DNA from 2 places in the Virgibacillus sp. Bac332 genome. Region 1 is predicted to be linked to the other one. Evidence: a T-box and tRNA genes for the amino acid it is inferred to sense, from the RefSeq annotation. Region 1 holds a T-box; the other holds one or more tRNA genes.
What was found. A T-box is a leader RNA that pairs with one kind of tRNA and senses whether it is charged. The one in region 1 lies ahead of ileS (isoleucine--tRNA ligase), so its partner is inferred to be a tRNA-Ile.

Region 1 (7,750 bases):
ACCCAGGGATACTTGGTATAAATGCCGGTGCTGGAGCGGCGATTGTATTGTTTATGTTTTTCTTTAAAGATAAGATAACGGATACGGGATTGTTAGCTATTATGATGCAGCCACTCTTTGGGTTAATTGGTGGTCTTATAGCGGCTACGATTATCTTTCTCTTCGCTTGGAAAAATGGAAAATTAGATTCCCAACGTCTTCTGCTTACGGGAATAGCTATTGGATCAGGTTTTGGAGCATTTTCCCTTTATATTTCGTTAAAAATGAAAGCATCTGACTTTGAGATGGCAACGGTATGGATTTCTGGAACAATATACAACGCTAATTGGATTTATATTCTATCTATGATTCCTTGGATTATTTTATTTATCCCAATCATCTATAAAAAGGCTTATTTATTAGATTTATTTCAATTAGAAGAATCAAATTTAAAAAGCTTAGGTGTTTCCGTAGAGAAAGAGAAAATACTACTTCTAATAAGTAGTGTTGCTCTTGTCAGCGCTTGTGTTTCTGTATCTGGAAGTATAGGTTTTGTAGGGCTTATGGCTCCACATATAGCAAGAAGACTCGTTGGACTACAGCATAGATATGTGATTCCTATATGTGGATTACTTGGTGTACTACTTGTCATCGTATCAGATTTTATAGCAAAAACGGTTTTTGCCCCAGCAGAGTTGCCTGTTGGTATCGTGATATCGATTATCGGTGTACCGTATTTTCTATATTTATTAGTAAAAACGAAAACATAGGGAGGGGAAGGCAAATGAGTATTTTGCAGGCGGAGGCATTGGAGACTGGTTATGAAAGACATACGGTGTTCAGAGATCTTCATTTACAGGTGAAGACTGGTGACATCACGACAATTATTGGACCAAATGGCTGTGGGAAATCAACCTTATTAAAAACAATGGGAAGAATTTTAAAGCAGCGTAATGGAAAAGTATTCTTACAAGGCAAAGAACTTAATCATATACCAACAAAGAAAATTGCCAAACATCTAGCTATGCTTTCGCAAAATCCTACTGCCCCTGGTGAACTGAAGGTGGAAGAGCTTATCACATATGGACGTTATCCACATCGGAAAAATGTCAATAAATTAACAAAGGAAGATCGTAAGGTTATTGAATGGGCAATGGATATTACCTCCACTACATCCTTCCGTGACCGTAAAATAGGTAATCTATCAGGTGGTCAAAGGCAGAAGGTTTGGTTGGCGATGGCACTAGCTCAGGAAACGGAAGTACTATTACTAGATGAACCGACAACGTACCTTGATTTAGCTCACCAATTGGAAGTCCTACAGATTGTACAACGGCTTAATAAAGAGCATGGTTGTACAATTGTAATGGTATTACATGATATTAATCATGCTGCTAGGTTTTCAAATGAGATTGTGGCAATGAAGTCTGGTGAAGTTATTTCTGTTGGAAGTCCTTCAGATATCATTACAAACGAAGTATTAAAGGAAGTCTTTGAAATTGATGCAAGAGTAATGATAGACCCATACGATAATTCCCCAGTATGTTTTGGATATGATAGTATACAAGCATAAATAAATGTAAGGGGGAAATAGGTTGAAAGAATATAAAACATCGCCTGTAATTACATCTGGAGCAGAGAAATGGTCGATGACTTCGAGGTACGGTAGGCGATACGATATTTACATCTCTATACCAAAACAGCCAGCTCCGGAATCTGGTTATCCAATTATCTATGTTTTGGATGGGAATGCTTTTTTTCATACATTTCATGAGACGGTGAAAGTACAATCTGCTCGATCAGAAAAAACAAAAGTGATTCCGGCTGTTATTGTAGGCATTGGTTATCCGGTTGATGCCGCTTTTGCATCTGAATTTAGAGTGTACGATTTTACGCCACCTACTTCTGTGGAAAATTTACCACCCAAGCCTGATGGTAGTGCATGGTCTGAAAATGGTGGAGCAGAGGAGTTCTTTCATTTTATTACGCAGGAATTACAGCCATGTATAGATCAACACGTTTCCATTGATCGACAGAAACAAACATTATTTGGTCATTCTTTGGGAGGATTATTTGCATTGTATGTTTTATTTTCAGGAACGTCTGTATTTCAAACCTTTATGATAACAAGTCCTTCAATATGGTGGGGAAATCGCGTCATATTGGAGCTAGTAAAGAACTGGGCCGCTAATACCGATATAAGTGAAAAGCGGGTGTTTCTTGCTGTTGGTGAATTAGAAAAAGATCATATGGTAAATGATGCACGTGATCTCGCTATTCGACTGGAAGAGCTAAGATCAAAAGGATTAACAACGGTATTTTATGAATTGACGGATGAGAATCATGTATCCGTTGTACCAACTGTGATAAGTAGAGCAATAAGGTTTTTACATATGCATTCAGGTTAAGCATACGATAGTTAGATTTATTCCACATATAAGCGGCCGTAAGATTCCAGCTTCAAGCAATAAAGTGAAACAATTATTGGTAAGCGAGGGATAGGCTGCCAGTAAATGTCCGATTGATTCAAAAGCCTTCAGGTCATACCCTTGTGGTACTACCAAACCATGGGGGATAAACAAAAATCCCCAAGGATGGAAGTTTCATTTTATTCCAAGTATGGAACCAGTTGTATGAAACCGTAAATATGTTTGACATTAGGAACGCTTTACTTTATGCTAAGCATATTATAAACAAACGGTTACATTCGTTGACGAGAATGAGTAGGTATAAATGTGGATCTTTAGAGAGTTGGTGATTTGCTGCAAGCCAATGTTCCCATTATGCTGAATATCCTCTCTGAGAAGGAAGGCTGAATATTCATTTAAGTTTTCCCGGGGACCCGCCGTTAAAAGGGGCGCGTATGATAGTACGTTGATGAGTGCTAGATAATTGTATTGCATATACATTATCTGGAATCAGGGTGGTAACACGGGTGGAAACTCGTCCCTATCTAGGGGCGGGTTTTTTTATGTATATAAAAGGATGACGATACGAACCGTATAATAGTAATCATTGAAATGGAGTGAGTTTATGAACGAATCTGTGCATAAAGAGACAGCGATAGAAAGGGAGAAAAGAATAAAGGAATGGTGGAATGAGGAAGGGATCTTTCAGGAATCCATTCGAAACAGAGATGGCAATGAATCGTTTGTTTTCTATGAAGGTCCGCCTACCGCTAATGGGTTACCCCATGCTGGTCATGTCCTTGGTAGAGTTGTTAAGGATGTAGTAGCAAGGTATAAAACGATGCAAGGATATCAAGTGGTGCGGAAAGCTGGTTGGGATACGCATGGTTTACCAGTAGAACTAGGTGTTGAGAAAAAAATTGGAATATCTGGTAAACAGGAGATTGAAGCATATGGGGTGGAGGCATTCATCGAAGCGTGTAAGGAAAGTGTATTTGATTATGAAAAACAATGGCGTTCCTTTACGGAAGCTATTGGATATTGGGTCGACATGGATGATCCGTATGTAACATTGCATAATAATTATATTGAAAGTGTATGGTATATCCTTGCAACGATTCATAAAAAAGGGCTGCTCTATCAAGGACATCGGGTAACGCCATACTGTCCTAGCTGTCAAACATCGTTAAGTTCGCATGAAGTGGCTCAGGGTTATAAGGACGTAAAAGATCTATCCGTAACAGCGAAATTCAAAATAAAAGATACTAGGAATGAATACTTCTTAGGCTGGACGACAACTCCGTGGACATTGCCGGCCAATATTGCTTTAGCTGTAAACCCAGAAATGAACTATGTAAAAGTAGAACAGAATAATAATGTTTATATTGTTGCAGAAGCTCTTGTCGATCAAGTGTTCACAGCTGACTACCAGATCGTGAGTCAACATACGGGGGTAGAGTTTGTTGGTTTATCGTATGAACCGCTCTTTCCTTATGTAGAAGTATTGAAAGGGTATGTAGTGATTGGTGCTGATTTTGTAACTAAAGATAGTGGTACCGGGATCGTTCATTTAGCTCCTGCTCATGGGGAGGATGATTATCAGGCTGTTCAGCGAAATGGTTTGGATTTTGTTCATGTAATCGATCAGGCTGGAAGGTATAAAGAGTCTGTTAAACCACTAGCGGGGAAATTTGCCAAGGACAGTGATGTATCCATCATAAAAATGCTGGCAGATAAGGGACGCTTATTTGCAAAAGAGAAATATGAGCATAGCTACCCACATTGTTGGCGTTGCGATTCACCCCTTATTTACTATGCTATGGAAGGATGGTTTGTAAAGACTACTGCTATCAAAGATATTATTCTACAGAACAATGAATCCATCGATTGGTATCCAGAGCATATGAAGTACGGGCGATTCGGTAAATTCCTAGAAAATATGGTGGATTGGAATTTAGGGAGAAATCGTTATTGGGGCACTCCTTTAAATGTGTGGATTTGTGATAGCTGTCAGCACGAGTTTGTGCCAGAAAGTGTTCAAGCATTAAGAGAACATGCAGAAAAAGCTATTCCAGATGATCTGGAGCTACACAAACCATATGTTGATAAAATTACGCTAAACTGTCCGAAATGTAAGGGTAGTATGTATCGAACAAGTGAAGTGATTGATGTTTGGTTTGATAGTGGCTCCATGCCGTTTGCTCAATATCATTATCCCTTTGAGAATAGGGAGCTTTTTGAGAAGCAATTTCCAGCGGATGTAATTGCTGAGGGAGTTGACCAAACGCGGGGTTGGTTTTATAGTCTATTGACGGTATCTTCCTTATTTACAGGGAAGCCTTCCTATAAACGTGTATTATCGTTAGGGCATATTTTAGATGAAGACGGAAGAAAAATGTCAAAGAGTAAGGGAAACGTTATAAACCCAATCGAACTTGTGGAAACATATGGCGCTGATGCATTGCGCTGGTCATTATTGGCGGATAGTGCTCCGTGGAATAATAAGCGTTTTTCTTCAAATATTGTTGCTTTAGCGAAGTCGAAAATGGTTGATACATGGATGAATGTTTATTCATTTTATACGTTATATGTGAAGATTGATCAGTTTAATCCAAGCTTGCACCAAGCTGGAGAGAGATCCATACTTGATAACTGGATCCTTTCTCGTCTACAGACAGCCATAACAGAATCACAATTATATATAGATAGCTATGACTTTACTTCTGCTACAAGAGAGCTAGCTGTATTTGTTGAACAGGTGAGTAATTGGTATATTCGCCGTTCCAGAGATCGTTTCTGGGGTAAGGGAATGGACAATTCAAAACTTGCAGCTTACCATACGTTATATGAAATTTTGACGACAACTAGTCGTCTACTTGCACCATTTATGCCGTTCATTACAGAAGATGTACATGTTAATCTTACTGGTAATAGTGTCCATGTTGCAGATTTTCCTAACGTCGATAAAAACTTACTTAATAAACAATTGGAGAAAGAAATGGGTGGTGTCCTACAGGTAGTTGAATTAGCACGTCATGCTCGAAATACGTCAGGTATGAAAACAAAACAACCACTGTCGGAATTATTAATAGTAGGTGACGATATCCAAACGAATTATTTAATGAACTATCAAGATATTATCAAGGATGAAATAAATGTGAAGCAGGTTAATGTACTAAATCAACCAATAGCTTCTGTTCGATATGAAGTTAAATTGAATTTTCCAGTTGCTGGTCCGAAGTTAGGCAAGAAAATTGGGGAGGTCCAAAAACGGTTGCAGCAATTATCTACGGAAGAAGCAAAAAAGATTGCGGAAGGTGATTTCCAGGTAAGGCTTTTATCAGGGGAGATTTTACAGTTAGAAGCAGAAGATCTTTTAATTCAACAGGTAACAAAAGAGGGAATAGAGATGGCTACAAATGAAAGCTATGCTGTATATTTAAATACGCAAATAACGAAGGAACTTCAACAAGAGGGAATGGCCAGAGAAATTATTCGTGCTGTACAGCTATATCGAAAAGAATTGAATTTACCAGTTGATAAACGTGTACACCTTATCTTCGATGCTTCAGACAATGTAAGGGAAGTTATTACTCAATTTCGGGGAATTATGGAAAGAAATTTATTGGTAAAGTCAATGGAATTTGGAAAAAAAGACACCATGAAAACAATTAACGTGGAAGATGAATCGATCGATATAGCTATAGATATAGAAAGTAACTAAAAATTTCAGGGAGCGTAGCCTTGATTATGCTCAATCTATTTAATAGTCAGTTATAGTTTATTCCAAATTGTCTGTTGGCATGGATGACTTTAATTACGCTATAGACTTAATGGAATACAAGAAATGCCATGGAGACTAGTAGCTCCATGGCATTTTTATTACATTATTTATTATAGGCTCCATGCATAACCGGTCCTACATATGCATTCAATTTCCATCCAGAAGTAATTGCTGCTGTTACAAAGTCCTTTGCATCTCTGACAGCATCTTCAACGGATTTTCCTTTAGCCAAATTTGCTGTAATAGCAGCAGCAAATGTGCAACCAGCACCATGATTATAAGTTGTATTAATCTTATCCTTTTCCAAAAGTGTAAAGGAGTTTCCATCATAAAAAAGGTCTAAGGCTTTTTCGTAATCAAATGCTTTTCCACCTTTAATAATGACATTTTTAGCACCTAGTTCATGGATTTTTACAGCAGCCTCTTTCATACCATCAACTGTTTTAATCGGTCCTGTTTGTGCAAGTTGTCCTGCTTCAAATAAATTTGGTGTTGTGACAATTGCATGTGGTAGTAAAAGTTCGCGCATTGCGTCCGTGTTCTCTGGCTGAAGGACCTCGTCATCTCCCTTACATACCATCACAGGATCAAGAACATAATTACGCAGTTGATATTCTTCAATCTTTCTTGCACCTAATTCAATAATATCAACAGAACCTAGCATACCCGTTTTCATAGCATCAACGCCAACGGATAGAATGGTATCCAATTGCTTTTCTACAATATTAACATCAATGGGTGAAACATGGTGGCTCCAACCATCAGGATTCATTGTCACGATTGAGGTAAGTGCTGTCATACCGTAAACATCATGCTCTTGGAATGTCTTCAGATCCGCCTGAATTCCAGCACCACCGCTAGAATCAGAGCCAGCAAGAGTTAAGGTTTTTTTCATTGTCATTTATATCGCCCCAAACTTAAGATTCTTCGTTCTTCTTATAGAATATAACAGAAATTCTGAGAATGAAAGTATTAGATGCTGTAGGAGCGTTATGAACAATTGCATGGATATAAATCATATAGTAATGGTAGCTAGATAAGGTGGTGAAATGAATGAAAACAATTAGTTTATGCATGATAGTAAAGGATGAAGAAGAAATATTAGAACAATGCTTAAGAAGTGTGGAATCGGTCTGTGACGAAATAATTATTCTAGATACTGGATCAAAGGATAATACTAAAGCGATAGCTTCCAGTTATACAAGCAAAGTCTATGATTTTGAATGGATCGAAGACTTCTCAGCTGCACGGAATAAAGCCTTTAGCTATGCAACGAAGGATTTTATCATGTGGTTAGATGCAGATGATATTTTGCTTCCTGAGGATATGGAAAAGTTAAAAGAACTAAAAAAAGAGCTCCATGATGGCATAGATGCAGTTTCCATGTATTATCACACTGCATTTGATGAACAAGGAAATCCTACTTTTAAATATCGAAGAAATCGGCTTGTAAAAAGAAGTAATCAATTTAAATGGTTTGGAGTAGTCCATGAGTATTTACAGGTAGGCGGAAATATTATTCCTTCACAAATAGCTGTAACTCACCGGAAATATGAGAAGAATAATACTTCGAACAAGG
Region 2 (7,750 bases), 2.1 Mb from region 1:
ATGGGACCTTTAATATTACAAATACGATCATTCAATTTCCATTTATAGGCGCTTTAGCTTGGTTAGTTACTAGGATTATTCCAGGTGAAGATACAATTGTAGAGTATAAACCACAACACTTAGATCCGATATTTATTCAGCAATCATCGACCTTGGCATTAGATCAGGCGAAAGCAGAAGTGATTCGCATGGGTGAATATGCTTATAAAGGCTTAGAAGAAACAAATAAATATTTAAATACACAACTTTCTAAGCATTCCGAAATGGCTATGCAAATAGAAGGGGCTTTAAATAATCTGGACCGAAAAATAACAGATTATCTTGTAGAACTATCGGCAGAATCACTTACGGAAATAGAAAGTGCGAAACATTCCGCACTCCTTGACTCCGTTCGAGATATCGAAAGAATAGGCGATCATTTTGAAAATATTGTCGAATTAATTGATTATAAAATGTCTAATAAAGTTCAATTAACCAATCATGCTCAGGAAGATCTAAATGAAATGTTTGAATTAACAACGTCAACAGTAAAACAAGCCGTTGAATCTCTCCAAAGTATGGACAGAGAAGAGGCACTAGCTGTGATTCAAAAAGAAGATAAAATTGATAAAATGGAAAGGAATTTCCGAAAGAAACATATCATTCGTATGAATGAAGGTAAATGTACTGGATCAGCTGGAATTGTTTTTGTTGATATCATTAGCAATTTAGAGCGAATTGGAGACCATGCGGTTAACATTGCTGAAGAAGTATTAGGTGAATAATAATAACGTATGTTTAGTTTAACAACTGTCGGAAATGCTTTCTGACAGTTGTTTTTTATACTAAGTAGAAGTTAGCTATCTCAAATTCAAATGAACTGCAAGAGCTACGTCATTGTCGTTTGCGGAAAAGAAAATCTGTGTGAACAAGCATTATTCAACCGGAACTTGAAGAAAGCCGTTCACTTATCCATGGTGAGTTAAGTGAAGGGGAGTTATTTCGTGAAGTTCTGTTAGGAAAATTCTGTAGAAAAACGGGTGACTTCCGGCCCCTGTAGTATGGTTTTCAAGAGGTGACTCAGCGTTACGTCTGCTCACACAAACACAGGAGTTACTTTACAAGTTATAAGGTAGTATTTACTAATTAATAAAGGAATTAAAATTAAAATTTTCTAACTTTAAATTTTGTATTGAAAAACCTTTGATAAGATGCTATAGTAAATATTGTCGTTTTAACAGCGATACATACATAAGAAATTGCGATTATGATTTTTTGAAAAAAATATTGACAGATGTTGTTGAACATGGTAAATTATATCTTGTCGCTATAATTCGTTGAAGGTAGTCACGATAACATTCCACAGTAGCTCAGTGGTAGAGCTATCGGCTGTTAACCGATCGGTCGTAGGTTCGAATCCTACCTGTGGAGCCAATTTGGCGGTGTAGCTCAGCTGGCGAGAGCGTACGGTTCATACCCGTGAGGTCGGGGGTTCGATCCCCTCCGCCGCCACCATAATATAACAATTAATCTGAAATCTGAAGCATGGCGGTCGTGGCGAAGTGGTTAACGCACCGGATTGTGGCTCCGGCATTCGTGGGTTCGATCCCCACCGGTCGCCCCATAAACAATTTTAAAATGAGAAGGACCCTTAGCTCAGTTGGTCAGAGCTATCGGCTCATAACCGATCGGTCGCAGGTTCGAGTCCTGCAGGGTCCACCATAAAATTATTTGGAGGTATACCCAAGTCTGGCTGAAGGGAGCGGTCTTGAAAACCGCCAGGGGTGTAACAGCCCGCGGGGGTTCGAATCCCTCTACCTCCTCCATACATATTTAGAGTAGATTTAGGCTCGGTAGCTCAGTCGGTAGAGCAAGGGACTGAAAATCCCTGTGTCGGCGGTTCGATTCCGTCCCGAGCCACCATTCAAACAAGCGGTGGCTTGTTTTTTTATTTTCTCAAGAAAATAACGCTTTTTATAATTTGGTAAAAAAATGCATGCATATAATTTGCATCAGTATAGTAGCTTTGATAATCTTGCTTTAAAAGGGTGAATATTCGATCCTTTTTAATAAAATAATTTTATTAGGAGGAAGTTATAATGGCAAAATTTGAATTACCTGAACTACCTTATGCTTACGATGCACTAGAACCTACTATTGATAAAGAAACCATGAACATTCACCATACAAAGCATCATAATACGTATGTAACGAAACTAAACGGTGCTTTAGAAGGACATGCTGATCTTCAGAATAAATCTGTTGAAGAGCTAATAAGTAATCTAGATGCTGTTCCGGAAAGCGCGCGGACTGCCGTACGTAATAATGGTGGCGGCCATGCAAACCATAGTCTGTTCTGGAAAGTATTATCACCTAATGGTGGTGGCGAACCAACTGGTGAGCTTGCTGATAAAATTAATGAAAAGTTTGGCAGCTTTGATAAATTCAAAGAAGAATTTGCTAATGCTGCAGCAGGACGCTTCGGATCAGGTTGGGCATGGTTAGTTTTAAATAATGAAGAATTAGAAATAATGAGTACACCTAATCAAGACTCGCCGATAATGGAAGGGAAAAAACCTTTATTAGGTCTTGATGTTTGGGAGCACGCTTACTATCTTAAATATCAAAATAAACGCCCAGATTACATTTCAGCTTTCTGGAATGTTATTAATTGGGATCAAGTAACGAAAAACTATAATGAAGCGAAATAACAAAAATAATTCAATAGAAAAGGCATGTGGGGGATTCGATTTCTTCATATGCCTTTTTTTATCTATAATTGTCAAGAAATGATGAATGTAAGCTTATGAATAGATTGTTATATCCTTATCTTTAATTAAGGCTTCTTTGCATATCTGTTACTCATTTGTTCAAACTATTAATGACTTGAAAAGGAGTATGGAATATGCGAAAAAGCCTATCACTTTATCAGGGGAAATTAGACATTGATAAGGATTTATTGTTTTTACTTGTTATTGGTGGACTATATTCTTTAGGAATATTTTTATCCAATACATTTGTAAATATATACTTGTGGAAGCAATCAGGGGATTATATAACCATTGCTGTATATAATTTAGCCATTTATATTTTTCAACCATTGACGTTTATTGTGGCTGGAAAATTAGCTAAGAAAGTGGATCGAGTTATTGTATTACGTTTAGGGGTAATTTTTTTATCTCTCTTTTTTTTGAGTGTATTAATTATTGCTGAAAAAGCATCGTACTATAATTTTATGCTAGGTAGTCTTCTTGGTATTGGTTATGGTTTCTATTGGCTAGCATTTAATGTACTTACATTTGAGATTACTGAGCCAGAGACTAGGGACTTTTTTAATGGATTTTTAGGAGTGCTTCAATCCTTTGGTGGAATGATTGGACCGTTATTAGCTGGGACTATTATTGCTAATTTGGAAGCAAATATCGGATATACAACAATTTTTACGATTTCTTTTATTTTGTTCATTTGCGCAGTTATCTGTAGTTTCTTTTTGGCAAGGAGAAAGGCAGAAGGAAGCTTTTATTTTCGACGGGTATTAGCTGAACGATCACATAACAAAAATTGGAATCGTATATTGAATGCACATATTTTTCAAGGATTAAGAGAAGGGATATTTGCCTTTGTTATCTCCATATGGGTGTTTTTGATTACACAAAGTGAATTTTCATTAGGGATGTTCAATCTAGTGTTCTCTGGCTTATCCTTTGTTTTTTATTTTATTGGGACGAAAGTTATCAAGCCTTCCATGAGAAAAAAAGCTATCCTTATCGGGAGTCTTATCCTGTATTTCTCTATTACAATTATTATTTTTGAGATTAGCTATGCACAGCTAATTATATATGCAATTTGCATTGGGATCGCTTACCCAATCATTACCATACCATATGTCTCTTTAACCTATGATGTAATAGGAAAAGCATGGAAGGCAAAAGAGTTACGTGTGGAGTATATCGTTGTCAGAGAAATGTTTGTCAATATCGGAAGAATTACTTCCATTTCTGTTTTTTTAATTGCTGTTTCTATTTTTCCAGCTGAAAAGGCAATCCCATATATATTAGCCGTTTTTGGTGCTGGGCATATTTTTATCTATTTATCCGTCAAGAACATCTACTTAGGAAGTAAGCCAAAAAAAGAAGTATTAATTAAAGAGCAATTAACAGACGAAAAAAATAGATAAATGGATGAAAATAAAGAGGGATAAATGATATAATGAATAAGGTTTAAAATAAATCTAATTTCGTATGGGGGAGAGATAATGGGGAATAAGAAAAAAAAGAAAAAAACGCAACTTCCCTTCCGAATTAACATATTGTTTTTTGTTGTGTTTCTAATGTTTACAGTGCTTATTTTACAATTAGGAGTTGTACAGATTTTAAACGGTGAAGCTTTTCAGGAAGAAATTGATCGAACGGTAAAGGATACAACAAAGATACCCGTTCCCAGAGGTAAAATATATGATAGTAACCATAATGTTATTGTAGACAATAAACCATTGTATTCGATCACGTATACACCTGCAAAAGGAACGCAGGCAGAAGATCGATTAGAAGTTGCTGAAAAATTGTCGAAGTATATTTCCATGGATGATGAAAAAAAATACCTTGATAAATTAACAGAGCGCAATAAAAAAGAGTATTGGTACTTAAAAAATAAGGAAGAAGCTGACAATCGCTTATCTGAAAAAGAAGCAGCAGATTTAGATAATGCTGAACAGTATAATACGATTCTAGATCGAATTACAAAAGATGAAATCTCCGGTTTTTCGAAACAGGAGCTTGAAGTAATTGCAATTAAAAAAGAATTAGATAAAGCATATTCGCTTACGCCGCAAATAGTTAAAAATGACGATGTCACCGCAGAGGAATATGCTAAAGTTTCTGAGCACTTGGATGTTCTACCTGGAGTTAATGCAACGACTGACTGGAATAGGGACTATCCTTTCGGTGAGACGATCAACAGCTTACTAGGTACTATTACAACACAAGAGCAAGGGATCTTGGCAGAAAAAGAGCAATATTACCTAACAAGAGGTTACAGTCGTAATGATCGGGTTGGAAAGAGTGGACTGGAGGAATATTATGAGGACGTATTACGAGGAACAAAGGAGCAAATTCAGTACACGACTACTAAAACAGGTAAAGTTGTTGGAACGGAAACGGTCGTTGAGGGTAGCCGAGGTAAGGATTTAGTTCTATCTATCGATATGGAATTCCAGGAAGAAGTGGATAAAATAGTACGAGAGGAATTAAAAGCAGCCGTTCAGAGCCATCCCTATGACAATAAATATTTAAAGGATGCACTTGCCGTTGTTATGAATCCACAAACAGGTGAATTATTAGCGGTTAGTGGACAAACCAGAGATGGAAATGAATACAGTAACGCTGCATACAAGACGTTGTATGATGCGCATCGCCCTGGTTCCATTGTAAAGGGTGCAACTGTACTTGCAGGCTTAGAATCAGGCGTGATCTCACCTGGACAAAGATTTAATGACAGTCCGATAAAAATTTCAGGTACCCCGAAAAAAGGTTCCCACAGCAACTATATTGGGGTAGTCGATGATCAGGATGCGTTGAAACGCTCGTCCAACGTCTACATGTTTTATATCGCATTAAAAATGGGGGGAGAGAATCGCTATCCCTTCCCAAATGGAAGTAAAGCGTCGTTTAATACGGAAGCTTGGCAGAAAATGCGTAACTATTTCCAGCAATTTGGTTTAGGCGTGAAGACTGGTATTGATTTTCCTTATGAAAGTGTTGGCTTTGAAGGGGATTCGATGAATCGAGCAGGACTTTTAATGGACTTTGCTATTGGACAGTATGATACGTATACCACGATGCAATTAGCTCAATATGTGTCGACGATTGCCAATGATGGCTATCGAGTTCGTCCGCATTTTCTAAAGGAAATTCGTGAACCAAGTAAATCAGGTAAGGATCTTGGATCCATCTATCGTAGTGAGAACACGGATATCTTGAACCGTGTTCAAATGGATCAATCCTATATAGATCGTGTGCAGGAAGGTTTTCGGAGAGTGTTCCAGGAGCCAGGAGGAACTGGTTATGGGTACTACCATAGTAAAGATTATAACGCTGTAGGGAAGACTGGTACGGCGCAAAATGAAGTGTATAAAGATGGCAAAAAGTTAGCGGAGACAGAAAATCTATCTCTTGTCGGTTATGCACCATATGACGAGCCAGAGATGGCATTTGCGATTATAGCACCAGATACAGGCAAGGGTACCTCCTATAAGATTAATCATATGATTGGAACCCGGATTTTAGATGCATATTTTGATTTGAAGGAAGAGCGAGACAAAGAAAAGAATGAAGAAAAAGAATAAAGTATTACGTAAAGTGCAAGTCTACGAAGACTTGTACTTTTTTATACTCTAGGAAATTATAACAGTCCATATGTATAAATGTGGGCATGTTGTGCGGTGTCCAGCTCCAGCGCTGAGAAACGGTGGCGACTTCACGAATCGCCTTACGATATAAAGTCATCATCTGTTCGTAAGCTTACCGTGATTCCTTTATCTCCGTTGAATCGCTCCATTCGCTACGTTTTTAAATGGGCGCTTGCGTTTTGTTCTCCCGCATATAACTGTCAGTAAGCCCCTAGTTTAAGCAATAAAGTAAACCCAATATGGATAAGTCGTGGATCTATTGCTAGTACATGTCCGATTGGTTCAAAGGCCATTAGGTCAGACCCTTGTGGTACTAGCAATCAGTGGGGGATAAAACAAAAATCCCAAACTGATTGAAGTTTCACTTTATAAAATTTTACATGTAATTAACATTAAATCAATAGCCATTTCATACCTGTCTGTTAAAGTATAGATAAGCAATAGCTAGATTAGATAGGAGGGAAAAGCCAGATGAATACACGTGGACAATTTCATCATGAAATAGAGGAGATTAATCAAGATATCATACAAGTGGCTAAATTAACAGAAAAAGCGTTGAATAATGCCCTGAATTCCTTATATGAACAAGATATAACCTTAGCAAACCAAGTAATTGAAGATGATAAAGAAATAGATAAAAAGGAAATAGATATTAATGATAAAGTTATCTTACTTATCGCCAAACAACAGCCAGTAGCAACGGATCTTAGAAGATTAATTACCGCATTAAAAATTGTGACGGATTTAGAACGAATGGCTGATAACGCGAAAAATATTGCCCGTTCAGCAATTCGTTTAGGAGAAAACGGGGAGACATTATTACCACACGGTTTAGCAAACATGCAAACATATATCATAGAAATGTTGCAGATAGCAATGGAGTCATTTTCCAATGAAGATATCATCTTAGCGGCACAATTATCAGAAATGGATGATAGGGTAGATAAACAGAACAAATTAATCATTAGTGAGCTTCTAGGAGAAACTGCTACAAAACCAGATAAAATTCAATATATTATGCAAGTTGCCTTTTGTGCACGATATTTAGAAAGGTATGCTGATCATATTACCAACATTGGTGAAAGCATTTTATATTTAGTTAAAGGAGAGAATTTTAATTTAAATTAAAAGAGGCTGGTACAAAACATAACTTCTTTACTCAAAATACGAATAATCATATTATCAATAGGAGTATCATCGCCGCACCGTGAAACTATACTCGTTTTCCGCGGGAACGGCCCATAGCCGTCAAGCTAATAAAAAAGAAGTACGGTGCAATGAAAATATAAACATATTTTTCCAGTTTAATCCGTATTCTTTTATGGGTACTTGTTTTTCTTTTTTACACTTTTACTTACGCGGCAC

Region 2: it encodes a tRNA-Ile, which carries the amino acid that the T-box ahead of ileS (isoleucine--tRNA ligase) is inferred to sense. The anticodon was not compared.

The regions. Positions count from the first base shown of each region.
Region 1 covers NZ_CP033046.1:1,480,382-1,488,131, forward strand. The annotation lists gene D9782_RS07065 (FecCD family ABC transporter permease) at 1-749, shown strand, start outside; gene D9782_RS07070 (ABC transporter ATP-binding protein) at 764-1,552, shown strand; gene D9782_RS07075 (alpha/beta hydrolase) at 1,629-2,387, shown strand; T-box leader at 2,681-2,933, shown strand; gene ileS (isoleucine--tRNA ligase) at 3,013-6,111, shown strand; gene pdxK (pyridoxine/pyridoxal/pyridoxamine kinase) at 6,275-7,072, opposite strand; gene D9782_RS07090 (glycosyltransferase family 2 protein) at 7,225-7,750, shown strand, end outside.
Region 2 covers NZ_CP033046.1:3,584,484-3,592,233, reverse strand. The annotation lists gene D9782_RS17260 (Na/Pi cotransporter family protein) at 1-764, shown strand, start outside; tRNA gene D9782_RS17255 (tRNA-Asn) at 1,339-1,413, shown strand; tRNA gene D9782_RS17250 (tRNA-Met) at 1,418-1,494, shown strand; tRNA gene D9782_RS17245 (tRNA-His) at 1,528-1,603, shown strand; tRNA gene D9782_RS17240 (tRNA-Ile) at 1,625-1,701, shown strand; tRNA gene D9782_RS17235 (tRNA-Ser) at 1,713-1,805, shown strand; tRNA gene D9782_RS17230 (tRNA-Phe) at 1,827-1,902, shown strand; gene D9782_RS17225 (superoxide dismutase) at 2,079-2,690, shown strand; gene D9782_RS17220 (MFS transporter) at 2,885-4,156, shown strand; gene D9782_RS17215 (peptidoglycan D,D-transpeptidase FtsI family protein) at 4,235-6,322, shown strand; gene phoU (phosphate signaling complex protein PhoU) at 6,857-7,513, shown strand; gene D9782_RS17205 (IS4 family transposase) at 7,740-7,750, opposite strand, start outside.